DNA from 3 places in the Methylobacterium sp. 13MFTsu3.1M2 genome. Region 2 is predicted to be linked to each of the others. Evidence: predicted binding sites of a transcription regulator. Region 2 holds the regulator's gene; each other region holds the start of a gene.
The links. Region 2 encodes PhoB, which activates phosphate uptake and scavenging genes when phosphate is short. Its sites were predicted from a motif close to TGTCATNNANCTGTCAT; they were not measured.
Positions count from the first base shown of each region.

Region 1: ppk2 (polyphosphate kinase 2) is a predicted target of PhoB. The motif match lies at 8,325-8,341, and genes of this name have one in related genera.
Region 3: BM314_RS02575 (UDP-2,3-diacylglucosamine diphosphatase) is a predicted target of PhoB. The motif match lies at 6,168-6,184, and genes of this name have one in related genera.

Region 1 covers NZ_FOMM01000008.1:159,636-169,460, forward strand. The annotation lists gene BM314_RS09085 (DUF1656 domain-containing protein) at 1-84, shown strand, start outside; gene BM314_RS09090 (HlyD family secretion protein) at 86-1,081, shown strand; gene BM314_RS09095 (aldo/keto reductase) at 1,174-2,205, shown strand; gene BM314_RS09100 (pirin family protein) at 2,341-3,279, shown strand; gene BM314_RS09105 (hypothetical protein) at 3,447-3,998, shown strand; gene BM314_RS09110 (hypothetical protein) at 4,030-4,548, shown strand; gene BM314_RS09115 (Ros/MucR family transcriptional regulator) at 4,600-5,043, opposite strand; gene BM314_RS09120 (helix-turn-helix domain-containing protein) at 5,165-6,133, shown strand; gene BM314_RS09125 (hypothetical protein) at 6,141-6,368, opposite strand; gene BM314_RS30135 (hypothetical protein) at 6,443-6,637, opposite strand; gene BM314_RS09130 (hypothetical protein) at 6,939-7,187, opposite strand; gene ppk2 (polyphosphate kinase 2) at 7,266-8,225, opposite strand; gene BM314_RS09140 (hypothetical protein) at 8,380-8,655, shown strand; gene BM314_RS09145 (hypothetical protein) at 8,713-9,573, shown strand; gene BM314_RS09150 (response regulator) at 9,589-9,825, opposite strand, start outside.
Region 2 covers NZ_FOMM01000016.1:112,906-122,730, forward strand. The annotation lists gene modA (molybdate ABC transporter substrate-binding protein) at 1-277, opposite strand, end outside; gene BM314_RS17165 (hypothetical protein) at 386-526, opposite strand; gene BM314_RS30640 (hypothetical protein) at 740-883, opposite strand; gene BM314_RS17170 (50S ribosomal protein L11 methyltransferase) at 1,175-2,095, shown strand; gene BM314_RS17175 (ribosome modulation factor) at 2,146-2,334, shown strand; gene BM314_RS17180 (hypothetical protein) at 2,335-2,589, opposite strand; gene BM314_RS17185 (aminopeptidase P family protein) at 2,728-4,566, shown strand; gene BM314_RS17190 (protein-disulfide reductase DsbD family protein) at 4,722-6,878, shown strand; gene phoB (phosphate regulon transcriptional regulator PhoB) at 7,058-7,753, opposite strand; gene phoU (phosphate signaling complex protein PhoU) at 7,876-8,595, opposite strand; gene pstB (phosphate ABC transporter ATP-binding protein PstB) at 8,705-9,520, opposite strand; gene pstA (phosphate ABC transporter permease PstA) at 9,543-9,825, opposite strand, start outside.
Region 3 covers NZ_FOMM01000003.1:102,694-112,518, reverse strand. The annotation lists gene sucD (succinate--CoA ligase subunit alpha) at 1-140, opposite strand, end outside; gene BM314_RS02600 (malate--CoA ligase subunit beta) at 157-1,335, opposite strand; gene fchA (methenyltetrahydrofolate cyclohydrolase) at 1,736-2,377, opposite strand; gene BM314_RS02590 (NADP-dependent methylenetetrahydromethanopterin/methylenetetrahydrofolate dehydrogenase) at 2,388-3,251, opposite strand; gene BM314_RS02585 (D-2-hydroxyacid dehydrogenase) at 3,459-4,403, opposite strand; gene BM314_RS02580 (aminotransferase class V-fold PLP-dependent enzyme) at 4,507-5,715, opposite strand; gene BM314_RS02575 (UDP-2,3-diacylglucosamine diphosphatase) at 6,235-7,050, shown strand; gene BM314_RS02570 (glycosyltransferase family 4 protein) at 7,061-8,107, shown strand; gene BM314_RS02565 (ribonuclease HII) at 8,146-8,820, shown strand; gene BM314_RS02560 (methyl-accepting chemotaxis protein) at 8,834-9,825, opposite strand, start outside.

The DNA of each region.
Region 1 (9,825 bases), on a different contig from region 2:
TGGAACCGCGCCCTGTTCGACTTCAGCCTCCTGACCGCCGTGACGGCGCTGCTGATCCTGTCCCTGCGCGTCCAGGGCCCGTGAGATGGCCCTGAAACCGCGACCGTCGCTGCGCGACTGGCAGCCGCCGCCCGCCTACAACGTCGCTGCCACCCTGCTGGCGCTGGCGGCGGCCGTGGGCCTCGCCTACCTCGCCTTCCTCTACTACGCCTACACGCCCTGGACCCGGGACGGGCGCGTGCGCGTCTACACCGTGCAGGTGGCGCCCGAGGTCTCCGGCACGGTGGTGGCGGTCCGGGTCCGCGACAACCAGTTCGTCCGCAAGGGCGACGTGCTGTTCACGATCGATCCCGGCACGTTCAGGAACGCCGTGACCCAGGCCGAGGGCGCCCTCGCCAGTGCCCGGGCGCGGGCCGGGTACCTCGCGGGGATCGCGCAGCGCACCGCCGACCTCGACGACCTCGCCACCACGCCGCAGCAGAAGCAGACGACCAGCGGCCAGGCGCAGGCCGCCCAGGCCGACGTGGTCCAGGCGGAGGGCGCGCTGGCGCAGGCGCGGCTCAACCTGGAGCGCACAACCCTGCGGGCGACCGTGAACGGCTGGGTCACCAACCTGCTGCTGCAGGAGGGCGGGTTCGCCGCCACGGGACAGCCGGCGCTGACGCTGGTCAACGGCGACAGCTTCTGGATCGAGGGCTATTTCGAGGAGACGCAGCTCCCGCGCATCGGCGCGGGCGACGCCGCGCGCGTGTCGCTGATGGCGTGGCCGGACCGTCCGATCCGGGGGCGCGTCACCGGCCTCGGCCGCGGGATCAGCGTCGCCGACGCCGCCCCGGGCGTCCAGGGGCTGCCGACGGTCAACCCGATCTTCACCTGGGTCCGGCTGGCGCAGCGGGTGCCGATCCGGATCGACCTCGACGACGTGCCCTGCCCGATCGTGCTGGCGGCCGGGATGACGGCGAACGTCGCGATCCTGGCGGAGAAGGCCGGGTCGCCGGACGCCCTGCCGCCCGACCGGCGCACGGGCGCGGCCGCCGGCCAGCGCTGCGACGGGGCGCCGGTCGTCGAGTCGCGGCGCTGACGGCCCGCGCCGGCCGGGAAAACCGGGCGGCGCGGCGCGTTGATCCGGCAGGCGCGCCGCCGCGCGGCGGCCGCGATCGCGACGAGGACCCGATGGACTACAGGCAGTTCGGACGCTCCGGCCTCACCGTGCCGGTGCTCAGCTTCGGCACCGGCACCTTCGGCGGTACGAACGAATTCTTCCAGCGCTGGGGGCAGACGGACGTCGCCGAGGCGACCCGCATGGTCGATCTCTGCCTCGACTCCGGTGTCAACTTCTTCGACACGGCCGACATCTACTCGGGCGGCGCCTCGGAGGAGATCCTGGGCCAGGCCCTGAAGGGCAAGCGCGACCGGGCGCTGATCTCCACCAAGGCGACCTTCCGGTTCAACGACGAGCTGAACCAGGTCGGCTCCTCGCGCTACCACCTGGTCCGCGCCTGCGAGGCCAGCCTGAAGCGGCTCGGCACCGACCATATCGACGTCTACTTCATGCACGGCTTCGACGCCCTCACCCCCGTGGACGAGACGCTGCGGGCGCTCGACGACCTCACCCGCGCGGGCAAGATCGGCTATATCGGCGCCTCCAACTTCTCGGGCTGGCAGCTGATGAAGGCGCTCGCGACCTCCGAGCGCCACGGGCTCGCCCGCTACGTCGCCTACCAGGGCTACTACGCGCTGATCGGCCGGCACTACGAGTGGGAGCTGATGCCGCTCGGCCTCGACCAGGGCGTCGGCCTGATGGTCTGGAGCCCGCTGGGCTGGGGCCGTCTCACCGGCAAGATCCGCCGCGGACAGGCCAACCAGAGCGGCCGCATCGCCGCCGGCGGCGCCGAGGGCGGGCCGCCGGTCTCCGACGACTACCTGTTCGGCGTGGTCGACGCCCTCGACGCCGTGGCGGCCGAGACCGGCAAGACGGTGGCGCAGGTGGCGCTCAACTGGCTGCTGACCCGGCCGACCGTCTGCAACATCGTGGTCGGCGCCCGCAACGAGGAGCAGTTGAAGCAGAACCTCGGCGCCCTCGGCTGGACCCTGACGGCCGAGCAGGTCGCCCGGCTCGACGCGGCGAGCCAGGAGACCCCGATCTACCCGTACTGGCACCAGCGCGGCTTCGACGAGCGCAACCCCAAGCCGACACCCTGGTAGGCCGTCGCCCCGGCCGGGACGATCGGGCGATTTTTCGGAAACGATGCGTTTCGATCGTTTCTGTTCCAACCCGGCCGCTCCCGGTCCAGGATGCCTGCAGATGGGGGGCCGATCCCCGCGCGGAGGAGCAAGGCGATGAGCTGGCACAGTGCCGATGACCCGATCCCGGGCGACCATTTCAGCTGCGACGCGATCCAGACCCTGATCGTGCCCCGCTCGCGCGATCTCGGCTCCTTCGCGGTGCGCCGGGCGCTGCCCTCGACCGAGTGCCGGATGGTCGGCCCCTTCATCTTCTTCGACCAGATGGGCCCCTCGGAATTCCTCCTCGGGCAGGGCATGGACGTGCGGCCGCACCCGCATATCGGCCTCTCCACCGTCACCTACCTGTTCGACGGCGAGATCATGCACCGCGACAGCCTCGGCACGGAGCTGCCGATCCGGCCGGGCGAGCTGAACTGGATGACCGCCGGCCGCGGCATCACGCACTCGGAACGCACCGCCCCGACGCTGCGTCAGACCGGCTCCCGCCTGTTCGGCATCCAGAGCTGGGTCGCGCTGACGGACCGGGACGAGGAGAACGCCCCCGCCTTCGAGCATTACGACGCCGCCGCGCTGCCGGTCCTCACCGGCGAGGGCAAGACCGTCCGGCTGATCGCCGGCGAGGCCTTCGGCGCGCGCTCGCCGGTCCGGACCTCGAGCCCGATGGTCTACGCCGACGTGGCCCTCGAGGCCGGCGCCGTCCTGCCCCTCGATCCGACCTACGACGAGCGGGCAATCTACACTGTCGCGGGCGCCATCGAGATCGCCGGCGACGGCTTCGGCCCCGGCCAGCTGCTGGTGTTCCGCCCCGGCGACCGCATCAGCGTGCGCGCCACGGAATCGGCCCGGTTCATGGTGCTGGGCGGCGAGCCAATGGACGGCCCGCGCCACCTGTGGTGGAACTTCGTCTCGTCCCGGCCCGAGCGGATCGCGCAGGCCAAGGAGGATTGGCGCCAGGGTCGGTTCGACACCGTGCCGAACGACGCCGAGTTCATCCCGCTGCCGGAGGACCCGCAGCCCGTCCGCTACCCGTGAGACGGCCCGCGATCCGGCGGTCCCGCGCGCGACGTCGCGCGGGTATCGCCGCGGCAGCGCAACCCTAGCGCGAACATTAAGGAGTTGTTAACCATTTTCCGTCGGTGTGAGGCAGACGCCGATGCCTCACCGAAGGCTTGCGCTGCACCCTGTCGGCAGGACGCGTGATGGAACAGACGAAGCACCCCAAGGCCGAGGCGCTGGACCAGATCGATGCCGTCGCGCGCGACGCCCGCGAGCCGACGACCCGGATCCGCACCGGCAACCTCGTCCTGCTCGCCGCGGACGAGCGCGTCTCGGCGCAGGGGCGCAACCAGAACCCGTCGCCGGTCGAGCGGTGGCCCGACCTGCTGGAGCGGGTGCAGGGCGCGGCGCGCTACATCCGGGACGTCGAGGATCGGGCACAGGAGCAGGAGACGCACGTCCAGGACCTGCTGCGGCAGGTGCGCGCCGACATGGACGCGGCCCGCGCCCAGGTGCTTGCGGCCGAGCGGGAGACCCACGAGGTCCACGCGCAGGCGATCAAGCTGATCCAGGCCGCCGAGGACCGGGCCGCGGCCGCCGAGGAGCGGGCCGCGGCGGCGGAGCAGATGCTCCAGCGCATCGCCGAGACGATCGACGCGGAATTCGTGATGCAGCCGGGCGGACAGGTGACCGGCCAGGCGGGCAGCACACAGGACGCCCGCGCCCGGACCTCCGCGACGCGGGCGGCTTCGTGACCGGCGCGGGCCCGGCGGGATCGCCACGGCGATGAACGCGACGTTCTGGGCCCAGCTCGACGCCCGCATCGCGCGCGAGCGCGGAGAACCGACGGAGCCGGCTCCGGGGATCGCCGACGGCCCGCGCACAGCCGACGCGCCGAGCCCGGCGGCGCGTTCCGAAGCGTCCCCCGAACCCGATCCGGAGACGCCGTCGCGGCCGGTGGCGGACTGGAGCCAGATCCTCGACACCCTGTCGGCTGCGACCGTCGCGAAGCAGGCGCAGGATCAGCGCCTGCACCAGCAATCGACCGCCTGCGAGACGCTGGCCGCGGATCTGGAGGCCGCCCAGCAGGAGATCCGGACCCTGCGGGCGCTCCTGGAGGAAGCGCGGGCGCAGGCGGCGCGGCAGGTCCTCGAACGCGAGGCGGAAGCCGACCGGCGCGTCCGGGAGGCCCAGGCGCGGGCCGAGGCCGCGACCCTGCGGGCGGCGGCGGCCGAGGACTGGCTCAAACGGATCGAGCAGGCGAGCCGGGATCTGCTGCCCGACGGACGGCACGCGGCCGCCTGAGGCCGGGAGCGCCAGCCACGAATCAGCCACGGCCTGCCGAGGCGGGTCGGCTCAGGCGGCGCGCTCGCCCGGCACGCCGAGGCCGATGGAGCGCGCCAGCGCGGACCGGCGCTCGGCATATTCCTGCGCGACCATCGGATAGTCGGCCGGCAGACCGTAGCGCTCGCGGTAGCTCTGCGGGTGCAGGCCGTGGGCCGTGAGATGGCGCTTGAGCGTCTTGTAGCGGCGCCCGTCGATGAAGCTCACGATGCCGTCGGGCCGGATCGAGCTGCGGATCTGCGCGGCGGTAGGCCGGTCGCGCAGCGCGTCCGTGTCCCCCGCCGCCTCGATCGACGCCGCCCCGTTGGTGGCCAGCGCGGTGATGGCGTCGTGACACTGCGCGATCAGGGTCGGGAGGTCGGCGGTCGGAACCCGATTGTTCGATACGTAGGCAGCGACGAGCCCTGCCGTCAGCACGATATTGGATTGGGGGCTGACGAGGGTCGAATCGGACACGTTATGGGCTCCTGACAAGGTCGAGAACCCTCATAAGTTGGTCCGCGCCGTTGCGCTTGCCTGAAAGCGTGCTACCGTTTTCCCGAGCGCGCGCGGCGAAGCATGAATACAAGAATTTACGATGAGGACTTTGTTCTCGACGGCGGATTTCAAGCCGAAAGACAGTTTCCGCCTCTGGCGTGAGACGATCTTCGAGCGGATCGTGCCGGTCGAACTTACGCCTGCCGTGGCGCACGCTTTCACCGGCACGCTGGAGGCCGCGGAGGTCGGGCCGCTGCTGATCACGCGCGTGACGCAGAGCGCCGTCACCACCGTCGCGACCCCGGACACGATCCGCCGGCACGGCAAGTACGAGACCCTGAACGTCGCCATCACGCTCAAGGGCCGCGTGTTCAGCGCGCAGGACGACCGCACCGCGATCCAGAATCCCGGCGACATCGTCGTGATGGACCGTCGGCCGGCGACGATGGCCTCCGACGTCGACACGCAGACGCTGTTCGTCGAGCTGCCGCGCGCGGCCCTGGAGCGCGCCCTCGGCTCGACGCGCCGGTTCACGTGCCTCACGATCGGCGCGGATCAAGTCGGCACGTCGATGGTGACGGCCTTTTTCCAGGAACTGGTCCGCAACGCGGAGCGCCTGACGCCGGACATGTCGAACCGCATGGCGTCGGTCGGCGTCGATCTCATCGTCGCGAGCATCGCGGAACGCCTCGCGCACGAGACCCCCAAGAACATCCAGGGCGTCCTGATCTTCCAGCGCGCGCTGGCCCACATCGAGGCCCATCTCGGCGACCTGAACCTCGACCCCGCCCGGCTCGCGGCGGCCGTCGGCGTGTCGCTGCGCCACCTCCAGGCCCTGTTCCGCGAGCAGGACCGCAACATCGCCGACTGGATCTGGCGGCGGCGGCTGGAGACCGCCGCGCAGCGTCTCGCCGATCCCGGCTTCGCCCATCTGGCCGTCGGTGAGCTGGCCTACAGCTGTGGCTTCTGCACCCAGAGCCATTTCAGCCGCCGCTTCAAGGACAGCTACGGGATCTCGCCGAGCGAGTACCGGTGGCGCAACCGCGGCGCGGACCAGCTCGCCGGCTGACGTCCGGCTACTGCAGGACGGCGCCCGCGGTGTTCGCGCGGATCCATCCCGGAGCGAGGATGTCGCCGCCCTCGGTGATGATCCAGGGATTGGCATCCTCGGCATCGATCGCCGCGACCGCGGCGGCGAGGGCGGCCCGCAGCGTCGGGAAACTGTGCGACACGGCCACCCGGGCCGGCGCGTAGCCCGGCCAGAGGGTCAGTTCGGCGGGTCGGTCGAGATCGGTCGGCAGCATGGGTCGTGCGGGGCTGGAAGGACACGCCGCCTGGGCCGCGGGCGTGCGGGGAAGCGGACGGAGAGCTGGCGCGCTCAGGCGGCCTTCGGCTTCGGCCGGGGCACGCGCACCTCGACCATCTGGCCGGTCATCGGGTTGAGGATCAGCATGTCAGCACGTCTCCGGTGGACCTGCCCGTAGAACGCCCGCCGATCGCGCCCGGATCGGGGCGGTCGGCGCAATTGTGCGGTTTGGGTAAACCGATCGTTCACCGTGAGGGCGCCGTTCATCCGCGCCGTCTCCGCCTCAGATTACAACCGGGCGTCGTGTGGTCGGAGGCCGGCACACCTACCGTTTTAGGCGTAGGATCCGACGCGCGTCGTCGCGATGGCCGAGCCGCGGGCATACAAAAGCCCGCCACGGCAGGACCGGGCGGGCGGAGTGGCGGCATAGGGTCGGGAGGTTCGCCGTGGCGGCGACCTGCCATCCCGCCCATGACGGCCGCATGACAGCGGTATGCCAGCGCGATGAAAGCGGCAGGCCAGCCCCACGAATACCGCGCGACCGTCGCGCGACAGGCGGCCGATCCGGTCAGACCCGCTCCGGCTCCGCCAGCAGGATGGCGGCGCGGATGGCGGCCCGGCGCAGCCCGGCATCGGCCCAGGGCTGATCGATCAGCGTCCGGGCGAAGGGATGCGAGGCCACCGCGGCCGCGGGGTCGATGCGGAAGCCGTCCCCGAACGCCACCGAACCGGGCGTGGGATCGGCCAGATAGGCGTCGACGACGGCCGAGACGTCGTCATCGACGATATCCAGGGTCATGAACAGGTCGAGAGTCATGGGGCGCTTCGCCATGGCGGCGCTATAGCCGCGCCACCGCGACAGGATCACGACTCCCGCGCCGTCTCCGCGCCGCGATCAGAACGCGGCCGGAACGATCATCGCGGCGGGGACCGGGCCGCGCACGTAGTCCGCGTGCCGCAGGCGCTCGGGCAAGTGGACCGCCGGGTGCTCCACGCTGCCATAGGGGATCTGGTCGAGCAGGTGGCTGATACAGTTCAGGCGGGCCCGTCGCTTGTCGACCGCCTCGACCACCCACCAGGGCGCCTCGGGGATATGGGTCCGCGCCAGCATGTCCTCCTTGGCCCGGGTGTAGTCCTCCCAGCGGCGCCGCGACTCGACGTCCATTGGCGACAGCTTCCACTGCTTGAGCGGATCGTGGATCCGCATCCGGAAGCGGAATTCCTGCTCGGCATCGGTGATCGAGAACCAGTATTTTACCAGGACGATGCCGGAGCGCACCAGCATGCGCTCGAATTCGGGGACCGACCGGAAGAACTCCTCGACCTCCGCCTCGGTGCAGAAGCCCATGACCCGCTCGACGCCGGCGCGGTTGTACCAGGAGCGGTCGAACAGCACGATCTCGCCGCCGGCGGGCAGATGGGAGACGTAGCGCTGGAAATACCATTGCGTCCGCTCGCGCTCGCTCGGGGCAGGCAAGGCGGCGACGCGGCAGACGCGGGGATTGAGGCGCTGGGTGATCCGCTTGATCACGCCGCCCTTGCCGGCCGAGTCGCGGCCCTCGAACAGCACGACCACGCGCAGTTTCCGGTCCTGCACCCAGTCCTGGAGCCGGACCAGCTCGTGCTGCAGCCGGAGCAGCGCGCGGAAATAGACCTTGCGGTCGAGATGATCGGGCGGCGCGCCGCCGAGCTCGGCCGCGAGCCGGTCGAGGCGATCCTCCTCGAGCCCGAGTTCCAGCTCCTCGTCGTAGCTGTCGGCGAGGTCACGCCGGATCGCCTCCAGGGTGGCATCCGAGGTGGCATCCGAGGTGGCATTCAAGGTGGCATCCGGGGCAGAGCTGTCGTCGGGCCGCATCGCCGGTTCTCCTGCGCGTCGCGGGGCCGACCTAGAGCAGCGTTCCGTGACACGCCTGAGAAAGCGCCGCGCCCGCGGCGGCCGATCCCATGTCGCGCCCGTGATCGTTCCGTCATACGGTTCCGCCACCGATCGGGGCGACCGGAGATGCGTCATGGCTGGAGAAGCGAAGAGGGCCGGGCCGAAGCGCCGGCAGGACGACCCCGATCCGGCGCGCGCCGAGGGCGAGAAGGTCGGCGCGCGCATCGATGCCGCCTTCGAGAAGCTCGCCGGGAAGCTGCGCGCCCGCGCCGACAGGGCCCGCGCCAAGCTCGACGCGGCGACGAAGGCCGAGAAGCGGGCGGTGCTGCTGCGCCGCTACGAACTCTACGCGGACGCGGCGGCCTATCTCGAGGAGCGGCTCGTCGATCGCGGGGGGCGATCCGCGTGATCTCCATCGACCCGGCCGGGCGCGGCGCCGCCCGACGCAGCTGACGGCGAGGATCCCATGTTCGACGCGACCAAGATGCTCGCCGACGCCCTCGGCGAGCACCTGGCCCTGACCTACCAGCGGACCTTCGGCAGCCGGGAGCCGCGCTACGCCGAGATCATCGAGGCCGCGGCGCGCCTGACGATCGAGCGGATCGTCGGGAGCGACGCCCTCTACCACGACGGCGACCACACGGCCCTCGTCACCCTGGTCGCCCAGGACATCCTCCGCGGCCGCTTCCTGCAGCAGGGCATCACGCCCGAGGACTGGCTGCACATGATCCTGGCCGCCCTCTACCACGACATCGGCTACGTGCGCGGCGTCTGCGCCGGAGACCGGCTGCAGGCCTTCGTCATCGACGCGCAGGGCACGACCGTCAGCCTGCCCCGGGGCGCCTCTGACGCGGCGCTGGCACCCTACCACGTGGAGCGCTCGAAGCTGGCCGTGCAGGAGCGCTTCGGCACGCACGATCTCGTCGACGCGTCCCGGGTCATCCGGGCGATCGAGCTGACCCGCTTCCCGGTCCCCGAGGACGATTCCCATCGCGAGACCGGGACCGAGGCCGGCCTGCTGCGGGCGGCCGACCTGATCGGTCAGCTCGGCGACCCGCTCTACCCGCGCAAATTGAACGCCCTGTTCCACGAATTCGCCGAGATCGGCGTCAACGCGGAACTCGGCTACGACAGCCCGGCCGACCTCGCGGAGCGCTACCCGTCGTTCTTCTGGGGCAAGATCGAGCCCGTGATCGGAGACGCGATCCGGTTCCTCGACCTCACGGTCGAGGGGCGGGGCTGGGTCGCGAACCTCTACGCCCACGTCTTCGCCATCGAGCACGACCGCCGGCGCATGGGCCCGCATCCCGGGCCGGGCCCTCTCTGAGGCGGCGCGGCGGCCTCAGGCGGCCGCGACGAGCCTGGTCACGGCCCGGACCAGCTCCGCCGCCACGAAGGGCTTCTCCAGGATGGGCCGGCTCGCCTCGGCCGGGGCGCCGGTGACCCGCACGTCGCCGGTGGCGAACAGGTACGGCACGCCGAGGACGCCGAGACGCTCGGCGACCGGATAGACGCTGTTCCCGTCGCCCAGATTCACGTCGAGCACCGCGGCGTCGGGCGTCTGCTCGGCGATCAGGTC
Region 2 (9,825 bases):
CGACGTAATCCATCCACGCGAGGTCGGCCGAGATGAACAGGTCTGCCGGCGCCCCCGCCTCGATCTGCTTCGCGAGGGCGTTCGAGCCGGCGTAGGAGATCCGCGCGGTCTTGCCGGTCGCCTTCGTCCAGGCTGCCGCGGCGTCGTCGAGGGCGTTCTTGAGGCTCGCGGCCGCGAACACGACGACCGGCTCGTCCGCCCGCGCGGCCCTGTCGGTCGGCGCGAGAACCAGCGCCGCGAGCCCGCAGGCGACCAGGATCCGTCGAGGCAGGGGCATCACGCAGATCTCTCCGGTCGCGACCCGCTATATACGGCGGGGAACGACGGGGATCATAGGCGCGCGCGGGCGGTCGGCCAAGGCCCGGCCGACCCGGGTGACCGCGCGTCAGCCGAGCTTGGCCTCCGGCCGGTCCTTGGGCTCGGCCTCGGCCCGGTGGAGGCGGCTCAGCAGGACGAGGAGATGGCCCGGGAGCGGCCCGTCCGGTGCGGGACCGCCGAAGATACGCTCGCGTGGTCGGGCAGGCACGGCCGCGCCGTTGACGACCACAGGCCCGCGGGGGCCGGAACGCCGAGACTTGGTCACGCTGTACGCACCTTGCTCAATCGTGATTCACGTAAAAAGCCGGCAAAAACGCCGCGCAAGTCGGCCAGTTCCGCAGCTGCCGTACATCATTTGGTTAACGCGCGAACAACCTGCCTCATTCCTGGGCGCCCGCTCGCGCGAATCGGTGTCGCGCCGTCACCAGGTCCGGATGTCGTGCCGCTCGGTCGGGCGCGCCTCCGGCATGCCGTTCATGCCGTTCGCGACCAGCAAGGCCCAGAGCGTGGCGGCGCCAGCGGTCACGGCCGCGAAGGCGACGCTGATGAGGAGAGGCGCGGTCATGGCAGCACGATCGTCTGTCAAAACAGGCGCGCCGCTCCGGGAAGTGCGGCGCGCCCGAGTTGAGGGTCCGGCCTTGGGTAAGCCGAGATTGTTTAAGCACACGCGATGGCTGTGGACACTGGTTTGAGTCGCGCAGAAGATAAGTATTGGCGCTTGTGACCGTCCGGCAACAACGGGCGGGGCCGCCGGTCCGCTCCGCCGCCCTGCCCCGCGGCCCCACCCTTGCCGGGCCCGGATTTTTTCGCGCCAGCCCCTGGGCTGCGGCGCGCCCCGGCGTTACAGCCGGGCACCATGCTCGAAGGCCTGCCGCCCCATCGCCCGTCCCACGTCCTGCGTCTGCTGACCGACGAACGCTCGGCCCGCGCGATGACCGACCTCCTCGGAGAGATGTTCGATCCCACGGAGACCGCGGTGGCGGCCTTCGAGGACGAGGACGGGCGCACGTGGCGGCTTGAGGCCTACTTCGCGGACGCCCCCGACGAGGATTACGTCCGCGAGTTGATCCGCCCGGTCATCGGCGACGCGGCCGACGCGGCGGAGTTCCGCACGATCGACCAGCAGGACTGGGTGCGCGCGTCGCTGGAGGGCCTGAAGCCGGTCCGGGCCGGCCGGTTCCTCGTCCACGGCTCGCACGACCGCGACTCGGTCCGGGGCAACGATCTGGCCATCGAGATCGAGGCCGCCCTCGCCTTCGGGACCGGGCATCACGGAACGACGCTGGGCTGCCTCCGCGCCCTGGTCTCGGAACTCAAGCGCTGGCGCCCGGTCCACGTCCTCGACGTCGGCACGGGAACCGGGATCCTCGCCTTCGCGGCCGCCAAGGCCCTGCGGCAGCCGGTGGTGGCCGGCGACCTCGACGCGGAGGCCGTGCGCACGGCCCGCGAGAACGCCCGCGCCAACGGGCTCGGCCCCTATCTCAAGCTCTACGAGGGGCCCGGGGTCCGCCACCGCCTCGCCGACCGACCGCGCCATTTCGATCTCGTCTTCGCCAACATCCTGGCCCGGCCACTCAGGCTCCTGGCGCCGACCCTGGCGCGGGTCGTCGCCACCGAGGGTGTGTTGGTCCTGTCCGGCCTGATCGAGCGCGACGTGCCGGGCGTGCTCTCCGCCTACCGTCTCCAGGGCTTCTCCCTCGTGCGGCGCGGCGTGATCGAGGGGTGGGTCGCCCTGGTCCTGGCGCGCGGTGGTGCGGCGCAGCGTCCGCGGCGCTGACCCGCGCGGCATCGCCCCGAACTCCCCGCGCGCCGGCGTGTTGTCCGGCCATGAGCCAGACGTCGCTCCACGATCCGCCCGCTGACCCCATCGCCGAGGGCGCCCGCGCCCGGGCGCAGGGGCGGCCCAAGGATGCCTGCCCCTATCCGGCCGACTCGCCCGCGCGCCGGGCTTGGATCGAGGGCTACGACGGGGCACCCGCGGACCGGGCGCCGGACCTGCCGATCACGAACGGCTGATCAGCGCGCGGTGCGCAGCCGGCCCGGCCGGTCCGGCGCGCCCGCGGTCTCGGCCGGCGACCCCGGTGCGTCCGCCTGCGACACCGGCGCGCCGAGCGCCGCCATCAGCGCGCGCAGGCCGTCGATCCACTCTTCGAGTTCGGCGAGCGAATCGAAGCCGTCGCGGCGGACGACCGTGTCGGGCTCGATCGTCACGACGGCGTCGAAGCGGCCGTCGGGTCTGTCGCTGATCCGGTAGTAAACGCGGCGTGGCATGTCTGAGTAATAAGCGAGAATCCGCGGCGTGATAAGATTGCTAACGATCTTTAAGCACCGCAACCGACCTCCCACCAACCTCTTTCTCATGACAACAGGGTGTTGCGACGCGGGAGCGGCGGGCGCTAGGCTCGCCACATGACCGAGACCCGTCCGTCCCGACAGCGCCAGCGCTTCCAGAGCTTCGACGACCCGAGCCACCGGAAGGGCGCCGAGCGGATCGAGGCCCTCCGGGCGGCGCTGCGCGAGACCGGACTCGACGGCTTCGTCGTGCCGCGGGCCGACGAGCACCAGTCGGAATACGTTCCCGCCGACGCCGAGCGGCTGGCCTGGCTCACCGGCTTCACCGGCTCGGCCGGCACGGCCGTGATCCTGATGGAGCCCGCGGCGCTGGTCGTCGACGGGCGCTACACCCTGCAGGCGCCCGAGCAGGTCGATACCGGTCTCGTCACGGTGGTGCCGCTCGCCGAATCGACGCCGGAGGCCTGGGTCGGGGCCAACCTGCGGCGGGATCAGGTGCTCGGCTACGATCCCTGGCTGCACACCCCGGACGGTCTGGCGCGCCTGGAGCGGGCCGTGACCCGCGCCGGCGGGACCGTGCGGGCGGTGCCGAACCTCGTCGACGCGGTCTGGGCCGGTCGGCCGCGGCCGCCGGCCGGTCCGGTGGTGGTCCATCCGGACGCGCTGTGCGGCGAGGCGTCCGCCGACAAGCTCGCCCGGATCCGGGCGGCGCTCGCCGAGGGCGGCTGCGATGCCCTGGTGATCTCCGACCCGCACAACCTGGCCTGGGCCTTCAACCTGCGCGGGTCCGACGTCGCCCACACGCCCCTGGCGCTGGGTTACGCCATCCTGCCGCGCGAGGGACGGGCCCGGCTGTACCTCGTCTCTCCGAACGTTGATCCGGCCCTGCGGGCGGAACTCGCGCCGATCGCCGAGATCCTGCCGCGGGCGGACCTGGACGACGGGCTGGCATCCCTGGCGGGCGCGCGCGTCCGCCTCGACGCGGCCACCGGCGCCGTCGCCGTGAAGGAGAAGATCGAGGCTGCCGGCGGCACGGCCGATGTCGGCAAGGACCCGATAACCGGCATGAAGGCGGTCAAGAACGCCGCCGAGATCGCGGGCGCCCGCGCCGCCCATGTCCGGGACGGGGCGAGCGTCGCGCGCTTCCTCGCCTGGCTCGACGGTGCGGCCGTGGCCGGCGGCCTCACCGAGATCGCCGCCGTCGAGGCCCTAGAAGATTTCCGGGCCGCCGGCGGCGACCTGCGCGAGGTCTCGTTCCCCACGATCTCGGGTTCCGGACCGAACGGCGCGATCGTCCACTACCGGGTGAGCCGCGCCACGGACCGGGCGGTCCAGTCGGGCGAGCTGTTCCTGATCGATTCGGGAGCGCAGTACCCGGACGGCACCACCGACATCACCCGGACGGTCGCGGTCGGCGCGCCGAGCCCGGAGATGCGCGACCGGTTCACGCGGGTGCTGAAGGGGCACGTCGCCATCGCCCGGGCGGTGTTCCCGGTCGGCACGACCGGCGCCCAGATCGACGCCTTCGCGCGGGCACCGCTCTGGCAGGCGGGCCTCGACTTCGACCACGGCACCGGTCACGGCGTCGGCGCCTTCCTGTCGGTGCACGAGGGGCCGCAGCGGATCGCCAAGACCGGCACGGTGGCGCTCGAGCCCGGCATGATCCTGTCGAACGAGCCGGGCTACTACGCCCGCGGCGCCTACGGCATCCGGATCGAGAACCTCGTCCTGGTCGAGGCCCGCGCGATCGCGGGCGGGGAGCGCCCGATGCTCGGCTTCGAGACGCTGACGCTCGCTCCCTACGACCGCCGGCTGATCCGGCCGGACCTGCTCGAGCCCGGGGAGCGGGCCTGGATCGACGCCTATCATGCGAGGGTCCGCGAGACCCTGGCGCCCGGGCTCGACACCGCGACGCGCGACTGGCTCGAGCGGGCGACGGCGCCGCTCGAGGGGTGAGCCGGCCGCAGGGGATCCCGAACGCGGTCCGTGGTAAGACCCGACGCCATGGTAAGACCGGACGCCATGGTAAGACCGGACGCCATGGAAACGCCCGCGCCGAGCCCGACACGCCGCGCGTGAAACCGCGACCGCCCCGCGCGCGAAGGGACAGCATGATCCGCCGCCTCGTCCTCCTGATCCTGGCCCTCGCCGCGAGCCTCTCGGCCGCCGCGGCACAGGGGTTCCGCACGCCCGCGGACCTCGTGCGCGCGAGCCTCGTGGCCGAGTCCGCCGCGGTCGCCGGCGCGCAGCCCTTCACGCTGGCGGTGCGGATGCAGGTCAAGCCCGGCTGGCACGTCTACTGGCGCAACCCGGGCGATTCCGGCCTGCCCCCGGAGGTGACCTGGACCCTGCCGGCCGGCTTCAGCGCCGGCGCGATCCGGTGGCCGGCGCCGGAGCGCATTCCGATCGCGACTCTCATGAACTACGGCTACGAGGGTGAGGTCACGCTCCTCGTCCCGGTGACGCCGCCGCCGAGCCTCGACCCGGCCGACCCGGTGCGGATCCAGGCCAAGCTGACTTACCTCGTCTGCGAGACCGAGTGCGTGCCCGGCTCGGCCGATCTCGCCCTGACCCTGCCGGTCGGCAAGGCCGAGCCGGACCCGGCCAACGCCGCGCTGTTCGCGCGCGCCCGCGCTGCGCTCCCCGTGCCGGCGCTCTGGCCCTTGAGCCTGTCGAGCCAGGGCGACACCCTGCGCCTCGATTTCGCCGCGGCCGGCCTCAAGCCCGAGGCGGTCCGGAACGCCGCGTACTTCCCCTACGCCGAGACGGCGATCGACAACGCCGCCGCGCAGGTGATGAGCGTCGACGGGACCGGCCTGCACCTGACCCTCGCCCGGAGCAGCCCGACCGACCCGGTGCCCGCCGCGCTGCCCGGCGTCCTGACGGTCGAGGCGGTCGACGCCGCCGGGACCCGCCGGCTCGCCTTCGCGTACGGCGACGAGCCGGTCCTCCCGGCCGCCGCGGCGCCGGCCGCGACCGCGCCGCCCGCGACCGCGCCGGCCGCCGCCGACTTCGACGCGCTGACGCTGGCGACCGCCGCGGCCTTCGCCTTCCTCGGCGGCCTGATCCTCAACCTGATGCCCTGCGTCTTCCCGGTCCTGTCGATCAAGGTGCTCGGCCTCGTGCGGCACGCGGGCGAGGGGCCGGCCCGGCTGCGGCTCCACGGCCTCGCCTACACGGCCGGCGTCCTGGCGAGCTTCCTGGCGCTCGCCGCCGCGCTGATCGGCCTGAAGAGCGGCGGGGCCGCGATCGGCTGGGGGTTCCAGCTCCAGTCGCCCGCCATCGTGGCGGGGCTCGCCTACCTGCTGTTCGCGATGGGCCTGAGCCTCTCGGGCGCGGTCCATGTCGGCGGCCGGCTCGCCGGCCTCGGCGACGGCCTCACCCGGCGCGGCGGCCTGAGCGGCTCGTTCTTCACCGGCGTGCTCGCGACCCTGGTGGCGACGCCCTGCACGGCGCCGTTCATGGGCTCGGCGGTGGGCTTCGCGCTGACCCAGAGCGCCGGCGTGGCGCTCGCCGTCTTCGCGAGCCTCGGCCTCGGCCTCGCCCTGCCCTTCCTGCTCCTGACCCTCTGGCCGCCGGCCCTGCGGGCGCTGCCGCGGCCGGGCGCCTGGATGGAGACCCTCAAGCAGGTGCTGGCCTTCCCGGTCTACGCCACCGTGGCGTGGCTGATCTGGGTGCTGGCGCAGCAGGTCGACCCGCGCGGGCTGCTGACGGCGCTGATCGGCCTCGTCCTCGTGGGCTTCGCCGCCTGGGCCTGGGAGCACGGCCGCGCCGCCCCGCCGCGGGCTGGCCGGGTCGCGCAGGCCGCCGCCGCGCTGGCGCTGATCGCCGTCGGGGCCCTCGCCGTCACCCTGCCCCGGGACCGCGCCGCGCCGGCCGCGCAGGCCGCCGCCGACGGGATCGAGCCGTTCACGCAGGCGCGCCTCGACGCCCTGGTCGACGCGCACCGCCCCGTCTTCGTGGACATGACCGCCGCGTGGTGCATCACCTGCGCGGTCAACGAGGCGACCTCGCTCAACACCAAGGCCGTGCGGGCCGCGATGGCCGAGCGCGGCGTGACCTACATGAAGGGCGACTGGACCAACCAGAACCCCGAGATCACCCGCCTCCTGGAGAAGCACGGGCGCAGCGGCGTCCCGCTCTACCTGCTCTATACCGGGACGGGAGAGCCCCAGGTGCTGCCGCAGATCCTCACCGAGGGGACGGTCCTGGCGGCGCTGGAGGCGGTGCCGGCCGCCTCGGGCCGGAGCGCGGCGCTGGCGCGCTGAGTCCCTGGAGGTCGGGACGCGCGAATCTTCGCGGGCCCGTCCCAGCGTCTTTGCGAGCGGAGCGAAGCGACCCAGCAGCGCCACGCTCACAGGCGTCCCGCCGCCCTGGGTCGCTTCGCTGCGCTCGCGATGACGGTGCGCCGGAGCGAAGTCCTATCCGGACGGCCCGTGAGGCCGCCTCAGGCCTCCAGCGAGAAGGTCTCGTCGAAGGCGTAGCCCGAGCCCCGGACCGTGCGGATCGGGTCGGTCTGGCGCGGGCCGTTCAGCGCCTTGCGCAGCCGCCCGACATGGACGTCGACGGTGCGCTCGTCGATGTAGACGTCGTGGCCCCACACCCCGTCGAGGAGCTGCTCGCGGGAGAAGACCCGGCCCGGCGCCAGCATCAGGAATTCCAGGAGCCGGAACTCCGTGGGGCCCAGATGCAGCTCCTCGCCGCCGCGGCGGACGCGGTGGCCGGTGCGGTCGAGTTCCAGGTCGCCGGCCGCCAGCCGGTCCGAGACGTGGGCGGGCTTGGCCCGGCGCAGGAGAGCGCGGATCCGGGCGAGCAGCTCCGGGACCGAGAACGGCTTGACGATGTAGTCGTCGGCGCCCGTGCCGAGCCCGCGGACGCGGTCGCCCTCCTCGCCGCGGGCGGTGAGCATGATCACCGGCAGGCGCTCGGTCTCCCGGCGCGCCCGGATCCGGCGGCACAGCTCGATCCCCGAGAGGCCGGGCAGCATCCAGTCGAGCAGGACGAGGTCCGGGATCCGCTCCGCCAAGAGCAGCTCGGCGTCGTCGCCGCGCGCCGCCGAATCCACCAGGAAGCCCTCGGCCTCCAGGTTGTAGCGCAGCAGCGTGCTCAGGGCCTCCTCGTCCTCGACGATCAGGACTTGCATGCTCACGTTCGAAAACTCGTTCTGCGGGCGGTCACCGGATGGTGCAGGAGGCGCCGCCCCGCCTCAACCCGCACGGAGAGTGACCCCGGCCGCGCCCACAGGAAGGCGCCGGGGTTGGCGCCTCACGGCGCCTGCACGCCGTCCACGGTCGCGTAGTTCGACGCGTCGTTCTTCGGCCGGTCACCCGCCAGCGTCTCGCCCGTGGCGAGGTAGTGGATCGTCTCGGCGATGTTGGTGGTGTGGTCGCCGATGCGCTCGACGTTCTTCGCGCAGAACAGGAGATGCGTGCAGAACGAGATGTTGCGCGGATCCTCCATCATGTAGGTCAGGAGCTCGCGGAACAGGGAATTGTACAGGGCGTCGATCTCGCCGTCGCGCTCCCAGACGTCGTGGGCCGCCTGGACGTCGCGGCTCCCGTAGGCGTCGAGCACGTCCTTCAGCTGACCCTCGGCGAGGTCGCTCATGTGGCGCACGCCGAGCACGATCTTCTGGGCCGGCGCCTGGTCGGAGATCGCCACCACGCGCTTGGCGACGTTCTTGGCGAGGTCGCCGATCCGCTCCAGATCGCCGGAGACGCGGATCGCCGAGATGGTCTCGCGCAGGTCGATCGCCAGGGGCTGGCGCCGGGCGATCAGCAGCACGGCGCGCTCCTCGATGTCCCGCTGCAGCGCGTCGAGGCGCTTGTCGGCGAGGATCACCGCCTGGGCGAGCGTGTCGTCCCGGCGCACGAGGGCGTCGGTCGCCTCCGCGGTCATCTTCTCGGCGACGCCGCCCATCTCCGAGATCGAGCGACGCAGGTTCTCCAGGTCGGTGTCGTAGGAGGTGACGATATGGCCGGGCATGGCGGATCCTTCGATGGAGTCCCGGGGACGGCCCTCCGGGAGGCTTGCGGGACCCGCCGGCGCGCCGGAGACGCGAGCGGCGGTCCCGGGACCGGAGCGGCCCGGCAGACTAGCCGAAGCGGCCGGTGATGTAGTCCTGCGTGCGGCGTTCCGTCGGGTTCATGAACATGCGGTTGGTCGGACCGAACTCGACGAGCTGCCCCAGATACATGAAGGCGGTGAACTGCGAGATGCGCGCCGCCTGCTGCATGTTGTGGGTGACGATCACGATGGTGAACTCGTCGCGCAGCTGCTCGATCAGCTCCTCGATGCGGCCGGTCGAGATCGGGTCGAGGGCCGAGGTCGGCTCGTCGAACAGGATCACCTCCGGCTTCTGCGCCACCGTCCGGGCGATGCACAGGCGCTGCTGCTGGCCGCCCGACAGGCCGGTCCCGGGCTGCCGGAGCTTGTCCTTCACCTCGTCCCAGAGGGCGGCCTTGCGCAGGGATTCCTCGATCCGGCCGTCGAGCTCGGATTTCGGCAGCTTCTCGTAGAGGCGCAGGCCGAAGGCCACGTTGTCGTAGATCGACATCGGGAACGGCGTCGGCTTCTGGAACACCATGCCGATGCGCGAGCGCAGCTCGTTCAGGTCGACGGAGGGGCTGAGGATGTTCTCGCCGTCGAGCAGGATCTCGCCCTCCGCGCGCTGCTCCGGGTAGAGGCTGTAGATCCGGTTGAAGCAGCGCAGCAGGGTGGACTTGCCGCAGCCGGAAGGGCCGATCAGCGCCGTCACCTGCCGGTCGTGGAAGTTGAGGTTGACGTCCTTCAGCCCGTGGAAGCTGCCGTAGTAGAAGTTCAGGTCCTTGACGGCGATCCGCACGGGGCCGCCCTCTTCGGCGCGGTTGCGGTTCAGCTCGACCGTGGGGATCGCGGAGGCGGCGTTCATCGTCGTGTCCTCGAAAGGGGGCTCAGCGCGAGGCCTGCGGCTTGATCACGAGGCGCGCGATGATCGACAGCGCCAGGATGGTGGTGGTGATCAGGAGCGCGCCCGCCCAGGCCAGGCCCTGCCAGTTCGGGTAGGGCGAGAGGGCGAACTGGTAGATCATCACCGGCAGGTTCGCGACGCCGCCCATCAGGTTGGCCGAGAACCAGGAATTGTTGTTGAGCGCGGTGAACAGCAGCGGCGCGGTCTCGCCGGCGATGCGGGCGAGGGCCAGGATGATGCCGGTGACGATGCCGGCCGAGGCCGCC
Region 3 (9,825 bases), on a different contig from region 2:
GTGCGCCCGCCCTTGCCCGGGGTGACGCCGCCGACGACGTTCGTGCCGTAATCCAGCATCTCCTTGGCGTGGAAGGTGCCCTTGTCGCCCGTGATGCCCTGGACGATGATCGGGGTGGTCTCGTCGATGAGGATGCTCATGGCGCGGTCTCCCCTCTCAGTGCTGCGTCTTGGCGGCGGAGCAGGCGTCGACCGCCTTCTTGGCCGCCTCAGCCAGCGTGTCGGCGGTGATGAGATCGAGGCCGCTCTCGGCCAGGATCTTCTTGCCGGCCTCGACGTTCGTGCCGGCGAGCCGGACCACGAGCGGCACGTCGATCTTCACCTCGCGGGCGGCCTGGACGACGCCCTCGGCGACCCAGTCGCAGCGGTTGATGCCGGCGAAGATGTTGACCAGGATCGCCTTCACGTTGCGGTCCGAGAGCACGAGCCGGAAGGCCGTGGCGACCCGCTCAGGAGACGCGCCGCCGCCGACGTCCAGGAAGTTCGCCGGCTCGCCGCCTGCGTGCTTGATCATGTCCATGGTGGCCATGGCGAGGCCCGCGCCGTTGACGATGCAGCCGATCTCGCCCTCGAGGCCGATGTAGCTGAGGTTGTGCTCGGCGGCCTGCGCCTCGCGGGGATCGCCCTGGGACGGGTCGTGCATGTCGGCGATGCCCGGCCGGCGGAACATCGCGTTGTCGTCGAAGCTCATCTTGGCGTCGAGCGCCAGCACCCGGTCGTCCTTGGTGACGACGAGCGGGTTGATCTCCAGCATGGTGCCGTCGCAGTCGCGGAACGCCCGGTAGGCGTTCATGATCGTCTTCACCGCGGCCGAGACCTGCTTGATGTTGAGCCCGAGCTGGAAGGCGATCTCCCGCGCCTGGAACTGCTGCAGGCCGACCGCCGGCTCGACCACCACCTGGATGAGCGAGTCGGGCTCCTTGGCGGCGATCTCCTCGATGTCCATGCCGCCGCGCTGGCTGGCGATGACCCGCACGCGCTCGGCCTTCCGGTCCAGCACGTAGCCGAGGTAGAGCTCGCGCTCGAACGGGTCGGCGGTCTCGACGTAGACCCGCTGCACCGGCTTGCCCTCGGGGCCGGTCTGGTGCGTGACGAGGCGCTTGCCGAGGAGGTCCTTGGCGGCGTCGCGGACCTCGTTGTAGGTCCGGCACAGCTTGATGCCGCCGGCCTTGCCGCGGGCGCCGGCGTGGATCTGCGCCTTCACGGCCCAGAATGAGCCGCCGAGCTCTGTGGCCGCGTAGACCGCCTGGTCCGGGCTGAAGGCGATCGCGCCTTTCGGGACGGCCACGCCGAAGCTCGCGAGCAGCTCCTTGGCCTGATACTCGTGGACGTCCATTCGGCGCCTCCTCCGCGGTTCGTTGCCGCCGTTGACGCCCTCTACTTTAGTTGAGTCGAAAGATTACGCCCGTCAAATTTTTTAAGCTCCTGATTGACCGCGACTTTTTCGCGGTCGCAACACAGATCGTATTTCATATTGCGATGCAGCATACAGGAAAACAGCGAGGCCGGGAGCGCGATGCACCCGGCCTCGACTGTTGAATCGCTACAAAGTACGCCGGAACGCTTCGTTCAGGACGCTCTGTCCGTCATCGCGAGCGCAGCGACGTGACCCAGGGCAGCGCGACCTCTGAGATCGTGGCGCCGACTGGATTGCTTCACTGCGCTCGCAGAGACAGCGGCGTCGACGGGGCCGACCGGACACGCTGTGACGCGTGGTGCTGACCCAAGTCGCCGGGTCAGTTCACCTTGTCCTTGACGACCACGTAGACCTTCTCGGTGAGTGCGCCGGCCTCGCCGAGCAGATCCTCCAGCTCCTTCAGCCGCTCCTCGGCGAACGCGCGGTCCTCGAGACCCTTGGCGTTCACGTAGACGTTCAGCGCCGCGCTGCGCAGGCCGGCATAGGCGGAGAGCACCGCCACGCCGGCATCCGACACGACGTTGAGGTTGCCCTTGTCGGCGGTGATGGCCGCGAGGTCGATCACCGCGCGGCAGGCCCGGCAGCAGGCGAGCGGCACGTCGCAGGCGGTCTTGAGCGCCGCCTGGATCTTCTCGGCGCGGGCCGCCTTCTCGTCGTCGGTGTTCTTGGGCAGGCCGTAGGCGCCCATGACGGCGTCGAAGGCCTGGACGTCCTCGCCGATCATGCCGGTGAGCACGACCCGCAGGCCCTCGGACTTGGCCAGGACCTCCTTCAGCTCGGCCTCGACCTCGACGTACTTCTTCTTGCCGATGGTGAGGTTGCAGACCATCGACACCAGGGCCGCGCCCATGGCGCCGGAGATCGCCGCCGCGCCGCCGCCCCCGGGGGTGGGGGCAGCGCTCGCCAGCTCCGTCAGGAATTTCTCGATGCTGTCGGTCTCGGGGCGATGCGTCTCGGTCACCGGCGCCTCCTCAGGCCATCGTCTTGGCGAGGGCGTAGATCTCCTCGGCGTCGAGCACCTTGTCGGTGCTCTCGAAGAGCTGGCCGACGCAGGCCCGATGCAGCTTGAGCTTCAGGCCGCCGATGCCCAGCGCCCCGAAGGCCTGCTTGCCGTTGCGCTCCTTGCCCTTGTCCATCACGTCGATGCCTCCGATGCCCGTCGGGGGCTGGGCGTTGTAGTCGGCGACGAACTCGATCGACGATTCCTGCGCCCAGGCGGCTTCCGGCAGCAGCTCGACGCCGATGGCGCCGGCCGTGAACACGAGGTTCGTGCCCTTCACCAGAGCGACGCGGGAGGCCTCGTCGGGGGTCGCGGCGGCCTTCACGTTGACCTTGAAGCGCGTGTTGATCTGGTCCGCGGCGGCCTGGGTCTTGTCGAGGGCGCGGCCCGCGATGGTGACCTCGGCGCCCTCGCCGGCGAGCAGAGCGGCCGAGCGCATGCCGACCGGGCCGGTGCCCGCCAGCACGACGGCCTTCTTGCCCTGGAGCGAGCCCGCGGCCTTGGCCACCAGCGCGACGCCCGCGGCGGCCGTGGTGTTGGAGCCGTTGGAATCGAGCATCACCGAGACCCGGAACGGGCCGAAGAACCGCTTCTTGACGGCGGTGAACAGCGCCTCGCCCGCCGCCATGCTGCCGCCGCCGACGAAGATCGCCGTCGACTTCTTCTCGGAGCCGCCGCGGGTGTAGATCGTGCCGTCGACCAGGGCGCCGACATTGTCGGGATTCACGCCGCCGTAGCCGGTGATGTGGTCGGCGCCGCCGTCGTAGCCGACGACCGTGTCGAACACGTTCGGCACGGCATCGGTGTCGAACAGGAACAGCAGCTTCTTCGTCATTTTCCTGGGACCTTTCCGTCGCGCCCGTGGGGCGCCGGCGCTGATGTTGGTTGGGTCGGTGCGTGGACGCAGCCCCTCTTCGCCCCTTGCGGGAGGAGCCGGAGGTGGGGGTGGTGCTGAATCGCGCGGAGCGGTGTCTCCTGCACCACCCCCATCCCTGGCCCCTCCCCGCAGGGGGGAGGGGAACGCCCGTCGCTGATTTTGAGCTTAGGCTTCCACCACGTTCTGCGGCTTGCCCGCCACGAAGGCCTCGACGTTGTCGACGAGCTGATCGGCCAGGATCTGCATCGCCTCCTTGCTCGCCCAGGCGACGTGCGGCGTGACGATCAGGTTCGGCAGGTCGGCGTCGCACAGGATGTTGCCGTCCTTGGGCGGCTCCTGCGCCACCACGTCGAACCCGGCGCCCGCGATGGTGCCGTCCCTGAGCGCCTCGAGCAGCGCCGCCTCGTCCACGAGCCCGCCGCGGGCCGTGTTGATGAGGATTGCGCTCTTCTTCATCTTCTTGAGCTCGGCGGCGCCGATCATCCCCTTGGTGTCGGGGGTCAGCGGCACGTGCAGCGTGATCACGTCGGACTGCGTCAGGATCGTCTCGAAATCGACCAGCCCGTCCTGCGGGAACACGTCGTAGGCGATGACCTTCATGCCCAGCGCCTCGGCGCGCTTGGCGATCGACTTGCCCAGCGCCCCGTAGCCGACGATGCCGAGCGTCGAGCCGGCGATGTCGTAGATCGGATAGTCGAAGTAGCAGAACTGCTTGGACTTCGCCCAGTCGCCGCGCCGCACCGAGTTGGCGTAGGGCACGATCGCCCGGCGCAGGGCGAACATCAGCCCGACCACGTGCTCCGGCACGGTGTTGAACGCGTAGTTGCGGATGTTGACGACCGTGACCCCCTGGGCCTTGGCCTGGGCCTTGTCGACCACGTCGGTGCCGGTGGCGGCGACCGCGATCAGCTTCAGGTCGGGGAGCTGCTTCAGCGTCTCGGCCCGCATCGGGACCTTGTTGATCAGCGCGATCTCCGCGCCCTGGAGGCGGGAGACGATCTCCTCCGGCGTCCAGGTCGACTCGTGCTCGACGTATTCGTGGGGGAAATTGAACGGTCGGACCCTGGCATCGAGGGATTCACGATCCAGGAACACGATCTTCTTGGTCATAGGACCCCTCTCGTACGACGGGCGGTTTCCTCGATAGTCTTGTTCTTACTTGCGCGTCGGGGCGGGCCCGGCAACCCGGTCCCGCCCCGATCGCGGGCGCAGATCACGCCTTATGCAGCGGATTCTCGCGCAGGTAGCTGGAGGCGGCGGCGACGCCCGAGCCCGGGGTGACCTTGATGCCGCAATCGAGCATGGCCATCTCGGCGCCCGCGATGGCACCCAGCAGCGACAGCTCGTTCAGGTCGCCCAGGTGGCCGATGCGGAACACCTTGCCGGCGACTTTCGACAGGCCGGCGCCGAGCGAGAGGTTGTAGCGCTCGTAGGCGTGGGTGATCACCTTGGCGGCGTCGGCGCCCTCCGGCACCACGATCGCCGTGACCGTGTCGGAGTTCCACTTCGGCCCCTTGGCGCAGGGCTTGAGGCCCCAGGCCGCGACCGCCTGGCGGGTCGCCTCACCGAGCACGTGATGGCGGTGGTAGACGTTCTCCAGCCCCTCCTCCTTGACGATCTCCAGGGCCTCGCGGAGGCCGTAGAGCAGCGGCAGGACGGGGGTGTAGGGGAAGTAGCCGGTGGCGTTGGCGGCCAGCTGGTCCTTCCAGGCGAAGTAGGCGTGGCCGAGCCGGTCGTTGCGACCGGTGCCGCCCTCGGCGATCTTGAGCGCCTTCGGGCTGATGCAGATCAGGCCGAGGCCGGCCGGCAGCATGAAGCCCTTCTGGGAGCCCGCGATGGCGCAGTCGACCTTCCAGTCGTCCATGTAGAACGGCAGCGAGCCGATCGACGAGATGCCGTCCACGAACAGCAGGGCCGGGTGGCCGGCGGCGTCGATCGCCTTGCGCACCGCGCCAATGTCGCTGGTGACGCCCGTGGCGGTCTCGTTGTGGACGACCATCACGGCCTTGATCTTATGGTCCTTGTCGGTGCGCAGGGCCTCCTCGATCTTCTGCGGATCGGCGCCGGTGCCCCACTCCTCCTCCTGGACGACCACGTCGAGGCCGAGGCGCTGGGCCATGTCGACCCAGAGGTGGCTGAACTGGCCGTAGCGCGAGGTCAGCACCGTGTCGCCGCGGCAGAGGGTGTTGGACAGGGCCGATTCCCAGATGCCGGTGCCCGAGGACGGGAACAGGATGACCGTCCCGGCGGTCGAGCCGAACACCATCTTGGAGTCCTGCAGGAGCGGCTTCACCAGCTCGGGGAAGCTCGGCGAGCGGTGATCCTCCGACGGCACGTGCATGGCGCGCAGGACGCGCTCCGGGATGTTGGTGGGGCCCGGGATGAAGAGGTGGTTGCGACCGGGGCGCCGGGTTGCGGCCATGATGTTTCCTCCGAAAAGTCCATTGCGCGCGGGCGTGAACCCGCGCCGGGTTGTCCAAGCGTCCTCAGGGAGTCGGTCCGGCGCCGTCGAGAGCGGCTCGCGCCGCACCCCCTCGAACGCCATCCTCTGCCGTGATCGGGGGGTCTCCGCGGAGCGGCAGGCGGCCTCACGCCGCTCGCGTCGCGGCGCGCCCCCGCGCGCCGGTCGCCTCCGAATTGCCGTCCCGTCCAACGGCTCCAGGGCCGTCCTCGCCGCCTTCCTGTCAAGGTCCGGCCGTGCTCGTGCCGAGCGGCCGGTTCTTGGTATTATGAGGCGGTGACGCTCGAAAGGAAAACCGGAAAAACTTCCGGAACTTGCCAAAAAAATTTTTTGTGCGCCGCAACGAAGTCGTGCTCCGGTTGAGAGGCTTCGCGGCACCGCACACCGAAGTCTTTCCGCCCCGTCGGAACCCGCGTCATCAAACTGAGATCGGATCGCGCTCTGGATCCCGGCACCGTTCAGCCGCCGGGAGAGGATGCCGTGGCCGAGGTTGAGGAGATGCCGGTCCGCGTGCGGACGCTGTTCCTGTCCGACCTGCATCTCGGCACGCGCGGCTGCCAGGCCGGCCTGCTGCTGTCGTTCCTGAAGGACTACGACGCCGACACGATCTACCTCGTCGGCGACATCGTGGACGGCTGGCAGCTGCGCTCGGGCTGGTACTGGCCGCAGGAGCACAACGACGTGGTGCAGAAGCTCCTGCGCAAGGTCCGCAAGGGCGCGCGGATCGTCTACCTGCCCGGCAACCACGACGAGTTCCTGCGCGACTACGTGGGCACGAGCTTCGGCGGCATCGAGCTCGCCGAGACCGCGATCCACGAGGCGGCCGACGGCAAGCGCTACCTCGTCATCCACGGCGACCAGTTCGACATGGTCGTGCGCCACTCGCCGTGGCTCGCCCATCTGGGCGACGGCGCCTACACGCTGGCGCTCTCCCTCAACACGCTGATCAACAAGGTGCGGCGGCGGCTCGGCCTGTCCTACTGGTCGCTGTCGGCCTGGGCGAAGCTGCGCGTGAAGAACGCGGTGAGCTTCATCGGCCGCTTCGAGACGATCCTGGCCGAGGAGGCCCGCCGCCAGGGCGCCGACGGGGTGATCTGCGGCCACATCCACCACGCCGCGGACCGGCCGATCGGCGACCTGCGCTACCTCAACACCGGCGACTGGGTGGAATCCTGCACCGGGCTCGTGGAGCACTACGACGGCCGCATCGAGGTGCTGCACTACCCGAGCCTCCTGCGGGCGCGGGAGGCCGAGGTCGTGCCGCAGCCCCTGCCGGGCCGGCGCGCGGTGGCGTGAGGGCGCCGCCGTGAAGCTCCTGATCGCCAGCGACGCGTGGCACCCCCAGGTGAACGGCGTCGTGCGCTCCCTCGAGCAGATGGTCCGGCGCGCGCCGGGGCACGGCTTCGCCACGACGCTGCTGTCCGTGGCGGATTTCCGCTCGCTGCCGCTGCCGGGCTACCCCGAGATCCGCCTCGCCTATGCCGGGCGCGAGCGGGTGGCGGCGCGCTGGCGGGCCGAGCGGCCGAGCCACGTGCACATCGCCACGGAGGGGCCGGTCGGCCTCGCGGCGCGCCGGCACTGCCTCGCGCACGACCTGCCCTTCACGACGAGCTACCACACGCGCTTCCCGGAATACCTCGCCGCCCGCGCCCCGGTGCCGGAGGCGTGGTCCTACGCGTACCTGCGCCGGTTCCACGGCGCCGCCCGCGGGACGATGGTCAGCACCGCCTCGCTCCAGGGCGAACTCGCGGCGCGGGGGTTCGGCCGGCTGATGCGCTGGACCCGGGGCGTGGACACGGAGCGGTTCCGGCCGGCCGAGCCCGGGACGCCCGTGCCGGCGGAACTCGCCGGCCTGCCGGGGCCGCTGTTCCTCTACGTCGGGCGGCTGGCGGTGGAGAAGAACGTCGCGGCCTTCCTCGCCCTCGACCTGCCCGGCACCAAGGTGGTGGTGGGCGACGGTCCGGACCGCGCGCGGCTGCAGGCGCTCGCGCCGGCGGCGCACTTCCTCGGCACCCGCACCGGCGCGGACCTCTCGGCGGTCTACGCGGCCTGCGACGTCTTCGTCTTCCCGAGCCTCACCGACACGTTCGGCATCGTGCTCTTGGAGGCCCTGGCCAGCGGGCTCCCGGTGGCGGCCTTCCCGGTTCCGGGTCCGAACGACGTGGTCGGCGGCACGCGGGTCGGCGTGCTCGACCCGGACCTGCGGGTCGCCGCGCTGGCGGCCCTGCGCCTGTCGCGCGCCGAGTGCCGGGCCGAGGCCCTGCGCCGCGGCTGGGACGTGAGCGCGCGGCAGTTCTTCGGCAACATCGTCGAGGCGCATGGCGGCGCCCGGAGCACTCGCGACGCCGCCTGACGCGTGACGGCGTCCGCGCGGAATGGCAGGAGGGCGCGATGCCACCCGCCAAGCCGCCAGCCAAGCCGCCAGCCGGATCGCCCGCCGGACCGGCCGGGTCCGCCAGAGCCCGGCCCCCGGTCGCCGGGCCGTTCGATCCCGCCCGGGCCGCCGCCTATCCGGCGGCGATCGGCTGCGACGAGGTCGGGCGCGGCGCGCTCTGCGGGCCCGTGGTGGTGGCCGCGGTCTGGTTCGATCCGGCGGCGATCCCGGCCGACCTGCTCGCGGCCCTCGACGACAGCAAGCGCGTCCCCGAGCCCGTGCGCGACCGGCTGGCCCCCCTGATCCGCGCCCACGCGCGGGTCGCGGTGGCGGCGGGGTCGCGCGCCCTGATCGACCGGATCAACATCCGCGGCGCGACCCTCGACGCCATGGCGCGGGCGGTGGCGCGGCTCGGCCTCGCCGCGCCCGTGCTGGTCGACGGGCGCGACGCCCTGCCGGGCTTGCCCGGCCGCGCCGTCATCGGCGGCGACCGCTTGGTGCCCCAGATCGCCGCCGCGTCGATCGTCGCCAAGGTGCTCCGGGACCAGCTGATGCGGCGGCTCGCCCGGCGCCATCCCGGCTACGGCTGGGAGCGCAACGTCGGTTACGGGACGGCCGTCCACCGCGCCGGCCTGTCGCAGCTCGGGCGCAGCCCCCACCACCGGCTCAGCTTCACCCGCGGCTTCGACTGAGCCGGGCGACGGGTCACGCGGCCCGGACGCCGGTGAGGAAGCGCTCGACCTCCGCGGCGAGCTCCTCCGACTGACGCGTGAGCGCGGTGGCGGCCGTCAGCACGTGGTCGGCCGCGCGACCGGTCCGGTCGGCCGCCTGCGCCACGCCGGCGATGTTGCCGGTGACCTCCTGCGTGCCGGCATTGGCCTGGGCGACGTTGCGGACGATCTCCTGCGTCGCCGCCCCCTGCTGCTCCACCGCGGCCGCGATGGCGGCGGCCACGGCGTCGATCTCCCCGATCCGGCCGGTGATCGTCCCGATCGCCCGCACCGCCTGACCGGTCACGGTCCGGATCTCGCCGATCTGCCGGCCGACCTCGTCGGTGGCCCGACCGGTCTGGGCGGCCAGTTCCTTGACCTCGGTTGCGACGACCGCGAAGCCGCGCCCGGCCTCGCCGGCCCGCGCCGCCTCGATCGTGGCGTTGAGCGCCAGCAGGTTCGTCTGCGCGGCGATGCGGGCGATCAGCTCGACGACGGCGTCGACCCGGGCGACGGACGCGTTCAGCGCCGCCACCAGGGCGGCCGTCTGGTCGGCCTCGCCGACCGCGCTCCGGGCCAGCTCGGACGAGCCCTGGACCTGCCGCCCGATCTCCTGGACGGAGGTGCCGAGTTCCTCCACCGCGGCGGCCACCGTCCTGACGCCGGCGGACGCCTCCTCGGCGGCCGCGGCCACGGTATCGGACTGGCTGGCCGTCTCCTGGGCTGTGGTGGTCATCTCCCAGGCCGTGGTCTGCAGTTCGGCCGCGGCGGCGGAGACCTGCCCGACGATGCCGGCCACCGCCGCCTCGAAGGTCTGCGCCATCGTGTGCGTCATGGTCCGGCGCTGCGCCTCCGCGGCGCGCGCCGCCTCGTCCGCCTCTGCCTCCAGGGCGCGGGTGCGGACGAGGTTGTCCCGGAAGACCTCCACGGCCGCCGCCATCGCGCCGATCTCGTCCCGCCGCCCGCGGGCCGGGATCTCCACGGCGA